DNA from 3 places in the Staphylococcus lugdunensis genome. Region 2 is predicted to be linked to each of the others. Evidence: riboswitches for the same ligand, from Rfam matches in the RefSeq annotation. Region 2 holds a riboswitch; each other region holds the start of a gene.
What was found. A riboswitch is a leader RNA that binds a small molecule or an ion and turns the genes downstream of it on or off. The one in region 2 is predicted to bind thiamine pyrophosphate.

Region 1 (3,291 bases), 600 kb from region 2:
ATATAATTATGAAAAAAACAATTATTGCATCATCTCTAGCAGTAGGCTTAGGTTTAGTAGCAGGAAATGCAGGTCATGATGCAGATGCGAGTGAATTAAATGTCAATACTAAAGCTGAGTTAGCACAATTAGCACAATCAAATGATCAATCATTAAATGAAAAGCCTGTACAATCAGGAGCGTATGATTTTACATTCAATTATGAAGGGACTACTTATCACTTTGCTTCTGATGGTACTTATTTTGAATGGCAATACTATCCATCAAATGGTGCAGCTGATGATACAACAATGAATTCACAAGCTCAACAAGGAACAATGTCATCATCTCAAGGTGCTGCAACTCAACAATCAACATCAGCTCAGCCAGCTCAAACTGAGCAAGCACCTCAAAGCGAATCAACACAACAACCACAAACACAAGCAACATCTCATAGTCAGTCAAGTTCAGCAAGCCAAGCTTCAAGTCATTCATCAGTTAATGTTAACAGTCACTTGAAAGCAATAGCACAACGTGAATCTGGTGGAGATATTCATGCAGTTAATCCATCATCTGGTGCAGCAGGTAAATATCAATTTATGCAGTCAACATGGAATCATGTAGCGCCATCTGAATATAAAGGTGTGTCACCAGCTAATGCTCCAGAACATGTTCAAGATGCTGCAGCACAAAAATTATATGATACAGAAGGTGCAGGCCACTGGACAACAGCTTAGGGCCCAACCTAAATTAAATTCTGAACTCACTTCATAATCATGAGGTGGGTTCTATTTATATTAAAAGATATATCAGCTATTATTTTGACTGTCTTCAATAATTAAATTTTGTATTTGAAGTTAACACATTTAAAAATGAATATGATGATATGTATCTAGAGGTATGACATGGTTGCTTTACATTTGATTAATGAGTTTGGCTTTGATATGTTAAATGTAATAGGAAACTACTAGGGGAGCCTTTATTGGCTGAGATGACGAAATTAGTCAGACCCTTATAACCTGATTTGGTTAGAACCAACGTAGGAAAGTAGCAACAATAATCTGCCATTATATTGTTTGGGATGAACTACATTTCTACGTTGAAATGTAGTTTTTATTTTTTAAAGACTTATACTGGGAGGCAATACAAGTGAAATTTTCAGATGAAATTAAACAAGCATCACAACCAATTATTGATGAAATTTATCAAGATGGTTTCATACAAGACTTATTAAAGGGAACAATTTCTAAAGAAGCAATCAGACAGTATTTAAGAGCTGACGCATCCTATTTAAAAGAATTTATGAATATATACGCATTACTTATTCCTAAAGTTACTGATATTGAAAGTATTAAATTTCTTGTTGAACAAATTGAGTTTTTAACTGAAGGGGAAGTTGAAGCACATGAAATATTGGCGGATTATATAAACGAGCCGTATGAAGAAATTATTAAAGAAAAGGTTTGGCCGCCAAGTGGAGATCATTATATTAAACATATGTATTATCATGCTTATACGCATGAAAATGCGGCCTATGCAATTGCAGCTATGGCACCTTGTCCATATGTTTATGAAGTGATTGCATTAAGAGCAATAGAAGACCCTGAATTAAACAAAGCTACAAATTTATCTAAATGGTTTGAATTTTATAGCACAGAAATGAGAGAACTTATAAATGTTTTTGATCAGCTGCTAGATCAATTAACAGAAAACAGCTCAGACGTAGAAAAACAACAAATTAAAGAAAGCTTTTTACAAAGTACGATTCATGAGAGACATTTCTTTAATATGGCATATACGAATGAACAATGGAACTTTGGAGGTTAAAAGCATGAATAAACCGAAAATTGCGCTTACAATTGCAGGTACTGATCCCTCAGGTGGTGCTGGCGTTATGGCAGATTTAAAATCATTTCATTCTTGTGGTGTTTATGGTATGGCTGCCATTACAAGCATCGTTGCTCAAAATACGAAAGGTGTTCAACACATTCATAATCTGGAAACATCATGGGTTAAAGAACAATTGGATAGCGTATTTGATGATGAGTTACCTCAAGCAATTAAAACAGGCATGATTGCAACTAAAGACACGATGGAACTAGTACGTGACTACCTTACAAAATATGCAGACATTCCATATGTCATCGATCCAGTGATGTTAGCTAAAAGTGGCGATTCACTTATGGATGATGATACTAAAAAACATTTACAGTCAACATTGTTACCCTTAGCTGATGTTGTTACACCGAATATTCCGGAAGCTGAAGAAATTACAGGTATTAAAATTGATAGTGAAGCGAATATTTATAAGGCAGGTAATATATTCATCAATGATATTGGTAGTAAAGGTGTTGTAATTAAAGGTGGTCATTCCGAAGACCCAAATATTGCTAAAGATTATTTGTTTACAAAAGATGATGTTTATACATTTGAAAATCAACGTTTTAACACTCCGCATACGCATGGTACGGGCTGTACATTTTCTGCTGTTATCGCTGCAGAATTAGCTAAAGGTCGCTCAATTTATGAAGCTGTGAAAAAGGCAAAGAAATTCATATCTTTAAGCATTGAATATACACCTGAAATAGGTCAAGGTAGAGGGCCAGTAAACCATTTTGCATACTTAAAGAAAGTAGGACTAGATGATGAATAATTTAGAAAAATTACGTGAAGATAATCCTTTAATTGTTTGTTATACGAATGATGTTGTGAAAAATTTCACTGCTAATGGATTGTTAAGTATGGGTGCAAGTCCGGCAATGAGTGAAGCACCTGAAGAGGCAGAAGCGTTTTATAAAGTTGCTCAAGCATTGTTAATCAATATTGGTACACTCACAAAAGCGAATGAAGAGGATATTATTAAGATTGGGAGAATTGCCAATAAACAAGGAACGCCAATTGTTTTTGATCCAGTAGCTGTAGGGGCATCAACATATCGCAAAACCTTTTGTGAACGTTTTTTAGCTGAAGTAGAAGTTTCTGTTATTAAGGGAAATGCTTCTGAAGTATTGACGCTTGTTGATATGAATACAACAATGAAAGGTACAGATGGAGCAAGCAATCTTGACACCATAGCAATTGCTAAAAAAGCATACCAAAAATATCAAACTGCCATTGTGATAACCGGAAAAGACGATATTATTGTTCAAGATAATCAAATCGTTCAATTATCTAATGGCTCACCATTATTAGCCAAAGTGACTGGCGCAGGATGTTTATTAGGAGGCATTATTGCCAGCTTTTTATTCGGCAACATACACCCATCATTACAACAGCTTGAAGAGGCAATAAGTTTCTATAATATCGCCGCCG
Region 2 (3,291 bases):
CTGTGGACTCTGAGGTGTAGAGATTGGGCCTCTCACTTGAAAATAGTTACCATTAAATTCTATCGGTTTAATTTGAGACGCATTCATGAGAACACCACGCTCTTTATCGGCAACAATATCTGTTGCTTTCCAGTTTGTAAACAAGTGTTGCATGACTGCAGCAAATTCTTGTGCACGAGCGTAGCGAGCTTCATGATTAGGTAACTCTGTCATACTATGATTTTGTGCTTCTATATCAGTCATCGATGTTACTAAATTCCAACCAACCCGTCCACCTGTCATATGGTCAAGACTAAGCAATTGTCTGGCAACAGTATAAGGATCCGAAAATGTACTCGAAATAGTTGGGACCAGACCGACGTACTGAGTTACTTGTGATATGGCTGTTAAATTTATGAGTGGATCAAACCAAAAGGCAGGCATTGCACTTGAGTCATTGGCATTAAAGGATTGATTGTCTGCGAAAAAGACAATATCTAAACAACCTCGTTCAGCAAGTTGTGCTAACTCTTGGTAGTATGAAACATCACCAAGCCGTTCAACTGCAGAATCAGGCATTTGCCAAGCTGCTTGATGATGACCGCAACCATAAACTAAGACGCCAATATGCATTTGACGTTGTTGCTGTTGATACATATATATACACTCCAATACAGCTACATTTATAACGATTATTGGGTTAGAAGTGTCCAACTCTTAAAATTAATAATGGCGTTCAAATGGACAATCAATTCATTGTTAAGCCACCATCTACAGTTATATTTTGTCCTGTAATTTGTTTAGCTTCATCTGAACATAGATAGACAACCATGTTGGCAACATCTTGCGGGCTTGTAACTTGATGTAACGGTGTTGTACTTGCAATTAAATCAAATACTTCCGGTGTCGTAACTGCACTGGCATCTGTTGTTTTAAGTAAGCCCCCTGAGACGACATTAGCAGTGATACCATATTGACCAAGTTCAGCAGCAATATTTCTAGTAAAACCGATAATACTCGCTTTTGCAGTTGTATATTCATGATAAGGAACAACTGGGTTTTGATATAAATTTGTACCGATATTTACTACAGAACCTTGTTTATGCTCAATAAATTGAGGTAGTACACTTTGAATAACATTAAAACTTGCTTTCAAGGTTCCATCTAGTTGTGCTTGATAATCGTCCCAAGATAAATCTTTGAAGGATTTTTGTGCGTCAGGATCGAATTTAAAGTTAACTAATGCATTGTTAACAACAGCATCGATATGTCCAAAATGATCGATTGCACTAGCTACCATCGCATTCACTTGCTCACGATTACGAACATCTGCTTGTAATGCAATAGTTTGAGCTCCTAGCTCTTGCATTAACTGTTCGGCCGCTGTTTGACTTTGATTATAATTAATCACAACTTGAAATCCTTTAGCGACTAGAGTGCGTGCTATAACAGAACCAAGGCCACGACTAGCTCCAGTTACTAATACAGTTTTTGCCATTGTGAACCTCCTTATAAAGAATATTAAAGAAAAAAATACGCAACCTTCACTAGGAAAGTTGCGCAACGTAAAACTATCATAAATAACGGACTCAAAATAAAAGAGGCCATTAGACATATTAATATTAGGTTCCACACACTTTCCTACGCTAGTATCAACTAGATCAGGTTCAAAGGGTTTAAGGCCACGCCTATTCTCAGTTATAAAAACACCCCTAGTGCATATATTTAACTTTAATTTCAATTTAAAACTTTTCATTCACATTGTCAAGATACATTAATTTAGTAATCACGTAAACATTTAAGGAAAGAAGAACAATATTAGTTTCAGCAAGTAGGATTTTATGACTAATTGTTGAGGCTTTTTAAGTTGTAACGAGAAAATAGAGGAATAATCTCTTCTTAGAATATAAAAAATTTATATTAGAAGATAAATAATGTAACTATAAACTTTCTATTAATATACATTTTGTACTTGAAATGAATATTTAAGCGAAATTATGATTAAAAAACATTTAATATAATTAAAATGCGTAATATTAAATAGTGATAAATCTGTTATAATTCATATATCATTGTATTATTACTCTAATTATATAGATTAAAATGTATTATTATAATTATTTTGTACTATATATCAAAATTCTCATATACATCTAGGAAATAAAATAGAGTTTGATATGCAATGACAACTATTTTAACCAACTATAGGAGGTCAGTGAATGACTAACAGAAAGAGAAACTCGTCACAACGCATGGATTTTATCCCAAACAAACTAAACAAATATTCAATCAGAAAATTTACAGTAGGTACAGCTTCAATATTAGTAGGTGCCACACTTTTCTTAGGGCATCATGAAGCTGAGGCAGCTGAAAAACAACAATCCATATCTCAAAACCATAGCGATAAACAAGAAAGTTCTCAAGCTGATACAACAGTAACCACAGAACAAACAACAAATAATAATGTTTCTTCTCAAACTAACGCCACGTCACCAAGCACTCAAGATAAAACAACGATAGATCACACTGAAAATCCATCTTCAACAAACCAGCAGATAACAGAAAATCAATCACTGCATGCAAAAGATTTACAAACATCAAATCAAAACAATGTCTCGCATAAAGATACTGCTAACAAATCAACAGAAAAAGAAGCTAGACAACATCAAAATCATAAATCGACAATTCAACAACAAGAAAGTTCAGAAAAGTTAGTAACAGCTGCTCAAAATGCATCAGCTACAAACCAAGCTGTATCCACCAATACGAATGAGACACATGTACAATATGCTGATAAAAAATTGAGCCAAATTGGCGTGAACCATCAAACGAAAGAACAAGTTAAAGCTTCACTAGTTACTAAGAAAGCTTTTAAGCCACGTTCTAAACGAGATTTAGATAATACAATTGTGGCAGAAACCTTAAAAGCAGACATTACAAACCCTGACTATGGTGTTAGAACTCCTGCAACTCCTGTAACTGCAGCTGCTTCAACATCTCCAACAACGCGTGCATTGAGTAGTAATTATAGAGTAAGAGCATTAGCAGCAGCTACACCAACAGGTAAAGATGTGAGTGACAAAATTAAATTTTCAAATATAGATATAGCAGTGGAAGGTAGAACTGCACATACAAATGCTAGTGGTCAACGTGAATTATGGGTGACTTCTGGAGATATTTTATCTTTAAAAGCAGATTATACCGTTGACAATAGCGTTAAAAGTGGAGATACATTTACGATAGGCTATGGACAATATATTAGACCTGGAGGATTTTCGTTACCATCATCGGACACAGAATTAAGAGATGCAA
Region 3 (3,291 bases), 110 kb from region 2:
AATGATTAGTCAATTGTTTAGACAATTGTTGACATAGATGAGTAGCGTCTTCTTTCGTTAATACATCTTGATAATCCAATAATTCGTCCACACTCATATTAAATAATTTTGCAAGCTTTGGTAACAACTGAATATCAGGCATTAAACTACCATTTTCCCATTTTGAAATAGTTGGCTTTGTGATATCTAAATATGCAGCCAATTTATCTTGCGTTAATCCTAGTTTAGTCCGCTGCGCTTTTATAACCTTATTAATTTTAATCATATTAAACAACTCCTTACATTTATTGTATCTAGCAGTTGAACTAAATTGTATTTCTAATATGACAATATCAAGGAAATAAAGTTTCCAAATAAGAAACTTATAGTCGTATGGATATTCTTTTCGTTTAAAAATTCGTATAAAAACACGGTGTATGATAATTTAAAATACTATCATTCGAAAATCTTGTATCGTAAGTTACAATATTGATAAAGAGGTGATATAAATGAAAAGCATCTTTAATTTCTCATTCGTTCTAGGGCTTATGTTAATTATCGTTGGGATTGTACGTTTATTTAATGGTATTGATATTGTATCTATCTTTGCAATTGCACTGGGAATTATGGAAATATTTCTCTCATTAAGTCAGCGCAAACAAATTAAACGACAAAACCAACATGCTTCAAATGACTCAAAACACGAAAAACCAAGTTTTAAACATACTCATGATAAAGAATAATCATCATTTCAGCTACTAAAATAAACAAAATTTATTATAATATATATAAATGATAAAATAATATAGTCTGTACTAAATAACGCTCCATGTTATCGTTTTTTACGATTGAATTAATGTGTACTTATCGTTTTACTTTATTCAAACTTTACAACTTTTAAATAAGATACGTGAGATTAAGTGTTTTCTCATTTTCTCTAGCAGTATCTTCACAAAAACAAAAAATAAACATATTAACTATTAACTTTATTTCACAAATTAGTGAATCTTTAGCATTGTTCAATAGTTAAATATGCTTATCCGCTCTCGTTTCCTATGTTCAGTAATCTAATGGCCCTAATAGTATAAAGATAATGAATAATACAGCACTCAAAAATGTTGTCGGCATAAGCCACCATACTTTGGTAAAATGTTGGCGCTTAAGTTCAATCAATCCAATCATAGTAGAAAAACCCCATAAATCATCAAATACAACATTTCCAAATATATTCTCTGGTAGTAGCGCATCTAATAATTCAATTAAAAATGCTGCCATTAAACCAAGTTGGTAGCTAATCACTAAAATACGTCGCTGCTTAGATTGCCATTGTCGACTCAGACGCAAATACGCCCAAAGTATTATTACAAGAATGAACACCTCGATGATAATAGTTAAATAATACAAGTAATCATTGCTTATTAACATTTTAACCCTCTTAACATTAAAAAAATTATAAATATGTTCACTTTTAGAATAGGTCATATCAATGCATCATTCAATTATGATATACCAATTTTATTTACTTATGTTGTTATGTTATGTTGTATATGTAAATGATCACTGGGGGTGCAGTAATCGCTGCTGAGAGAAACTTTGTTTCAACCCTTGAACCTGATGGTTAGTACCAGCGTAGGAAAGTGAACCTTGTGCGTCATTGATGCGTAGTCCTTTTGATATCAATCTTTTTCTTGTTAAACACAAGCATTCACTTTTGCTACGTGAATGCTTATTTTAATAGGAGGAGAAAAGATAATGGATACACTAACAGTTGGTTTAGAATGGTTTTTAAATCCAGATCATATGCCGCTGATCATTGGCATTGAAAAAGGCTGGTTTGCAGACGCACAACTTGACGTACATATGATTGAGCCAGAAGCGCATTTCGATGCACTATCTGAAATTGAAAACAACAAAATGGATATAGCGATAACAGAACCTATTCACTTAGTTGAAGATCGTGCTAACGCTAAAGATGTTGTTGGCTTCGCACGATTCTTGCACACTAACGGTGGTGTCATGTTCAACAAAGATAAAGCAATAACTCGTCCACGTAACCTTATTGGAAAACGCTTAACCTATCCTGGGGCACCAGGCTCCGGTGGTATTGCAATTGTTAAAACAATGATTGAAGCCGATGGTGCTACATATCAGGAAGGTGATTTGATTCCTGTGAACAATAGCTTTTATCATACAGATGCATTAGAGAAGGACAAAGCAGACGCAGCAACGTTAATCTTTGAAAATTTCGAAATAATCGAAGCAAAATTACGTGGCTTAAATGTCGATTTCTTCGCTCTTAAAGATTATAATGTTCCAGATTTTTGTCAATTAATATTGATTACCTCTCCACAACACCTCAAAATACAGCATGATAAATTATCACGTTTTATCACTGTCATTAAAAAAGCTATAGATTATATTCATCAACATTTGGATGAAGCGATTGCAATTTATTGTGCTTATACGCACACTGATGTATATGATGCATTAAACCAACAAACCATACAAGCTACAGCCCATTGTTTTACTAATGATTTATCAATGAGCTCCGATTATTACAATGATTTACAACTATGGTTACACGAAAACGATAAAATCGTACAACCCATTGATTCACAACTTTATTTCACTAATGAATTATTATTCCCACGTTATCACCGACACTAATCAAAACCACCCGTTATAAGGGAGGGTTTGATTGTAGACAAACCTACTTTTTATAAAGGGGGGTTTGTCTTTTTATAATTTTAAAAATTATAAAATGAAATTACTTTTTATTATTGAACATCTCCTTAAATATTTCTGTATTAGCATATATAAATATTGAGATTAGAACTAAAGATACACTTGCAAAATAATAAGGCATAAATGTTTGAGGCACCAATCCAATTAATATTGCACCTATAGTCATACCTATATATCTTACAAAATTAAAAACACCTAAAACCTTTCCTTTGATACTTTCGAACCTTTGAGATATTAGAGTTGATAGTAAGGCAGGAACAAGGCCGACAAAAAGTCCTAGTATAAAAATGATGAATGATAAAATTATTAAACTTAAAGTATTAAACAATCCAAATAGCAAAGTAAATATTGAAAAAATAATAACAGTGTATTTAAGTATAATTAAACCCTCATGCTTCTTTGAAATTCTTTTGTAGAACATACTACCTAATATTACACTAACTGTAATAGGTAAAAATAATACACCGGATATTCCTTCACCTATATTGTATATATTGTTTAATAATGTTGGTAAATAAACCAATATTGAGAAATAGGTAAAAAATATTAAGAATCCTAACAATACTA

Region 1: it holds a riboswitch for thiamine pyrophosphate, as region 2 does, so the genes downstream of both, tenA (thiaminase II) here and AL499_RS08380 (3-oxoacyl-ACP reductase) in region 2, are expected to answer to the same signal.
Region 3: it holds a riboswitch for thiamine pyrophosphate, as region 2 does, so the genes downstream of both, AL499_RS07870 (ABC transporter substrate-binding protein) here and AL499_RS08380 (3-oxoacyl-ACP reductase) in region 2, are expected to answer to the same signal.

Annotation. Positions count from the first base shown of each region.
Region 1 covers NZ_CP014022.1:2,380,747-2,384,037, forward strand. Annotated here, with positions in the region: gene AL499_RS11135 (transglycosylase family protein) at 9-716, shown strand; TPP riboswitch at 939-1,042, shown strand; gene tenA (thiaminase II) at 1,129-1,806, shown strand; gene thiD (bifunctional hydroxymethylpyrimidine kinase/phosphomethylpyrimidine kinase) at 1,811-2,632, shown strand; gene thiM (hydroxyethylthiazole kinase) at 2,625-3,291, shown strand, end outside.
Region 2 covers NZ_CP014022.1:1,782,836-1,786,126, forward strand. Annotated here, with positions in the region: gene AL499_RS08375 (LLM class flavin-dependent oxidoreductase) at 1-636, opposite strand, end outside; gene AL499_RS08380 (3-oxoacyl-ACP reductase) at 728-1,477, opposite strand; TPP riboswitch at 1,601-1,703, opposite strand; gene AL499_RS08385 (SdrD B-like domain-containing protein) at 2,199-3,291, shown strand, end outside.
Region 3 covers NZ_CP014022.1:1,674,317-1,677,607, reverse strand. Annotated here, with positions in the region: gene AL499_RS07885 (helix-turn-helix domain-containing protein) at 1-265, opposite strand, end outside; gene AL499_RS07880 (tripartite tricarboxylate transporter permease) at 489-722, shown strand; gene AL499_RS07875 (hypothetical protein) at 1,039-1,404, opposite strand; TPP riboswitch at 1,532-1,632, shown strand; gene AL499_RS07870 (ABC transporter substrate-binding protein) at 1,732-2,646, shown strand; gene AL499_RS07865 (MFS transporter) at 2,747-3,291, opposite strand, start outside.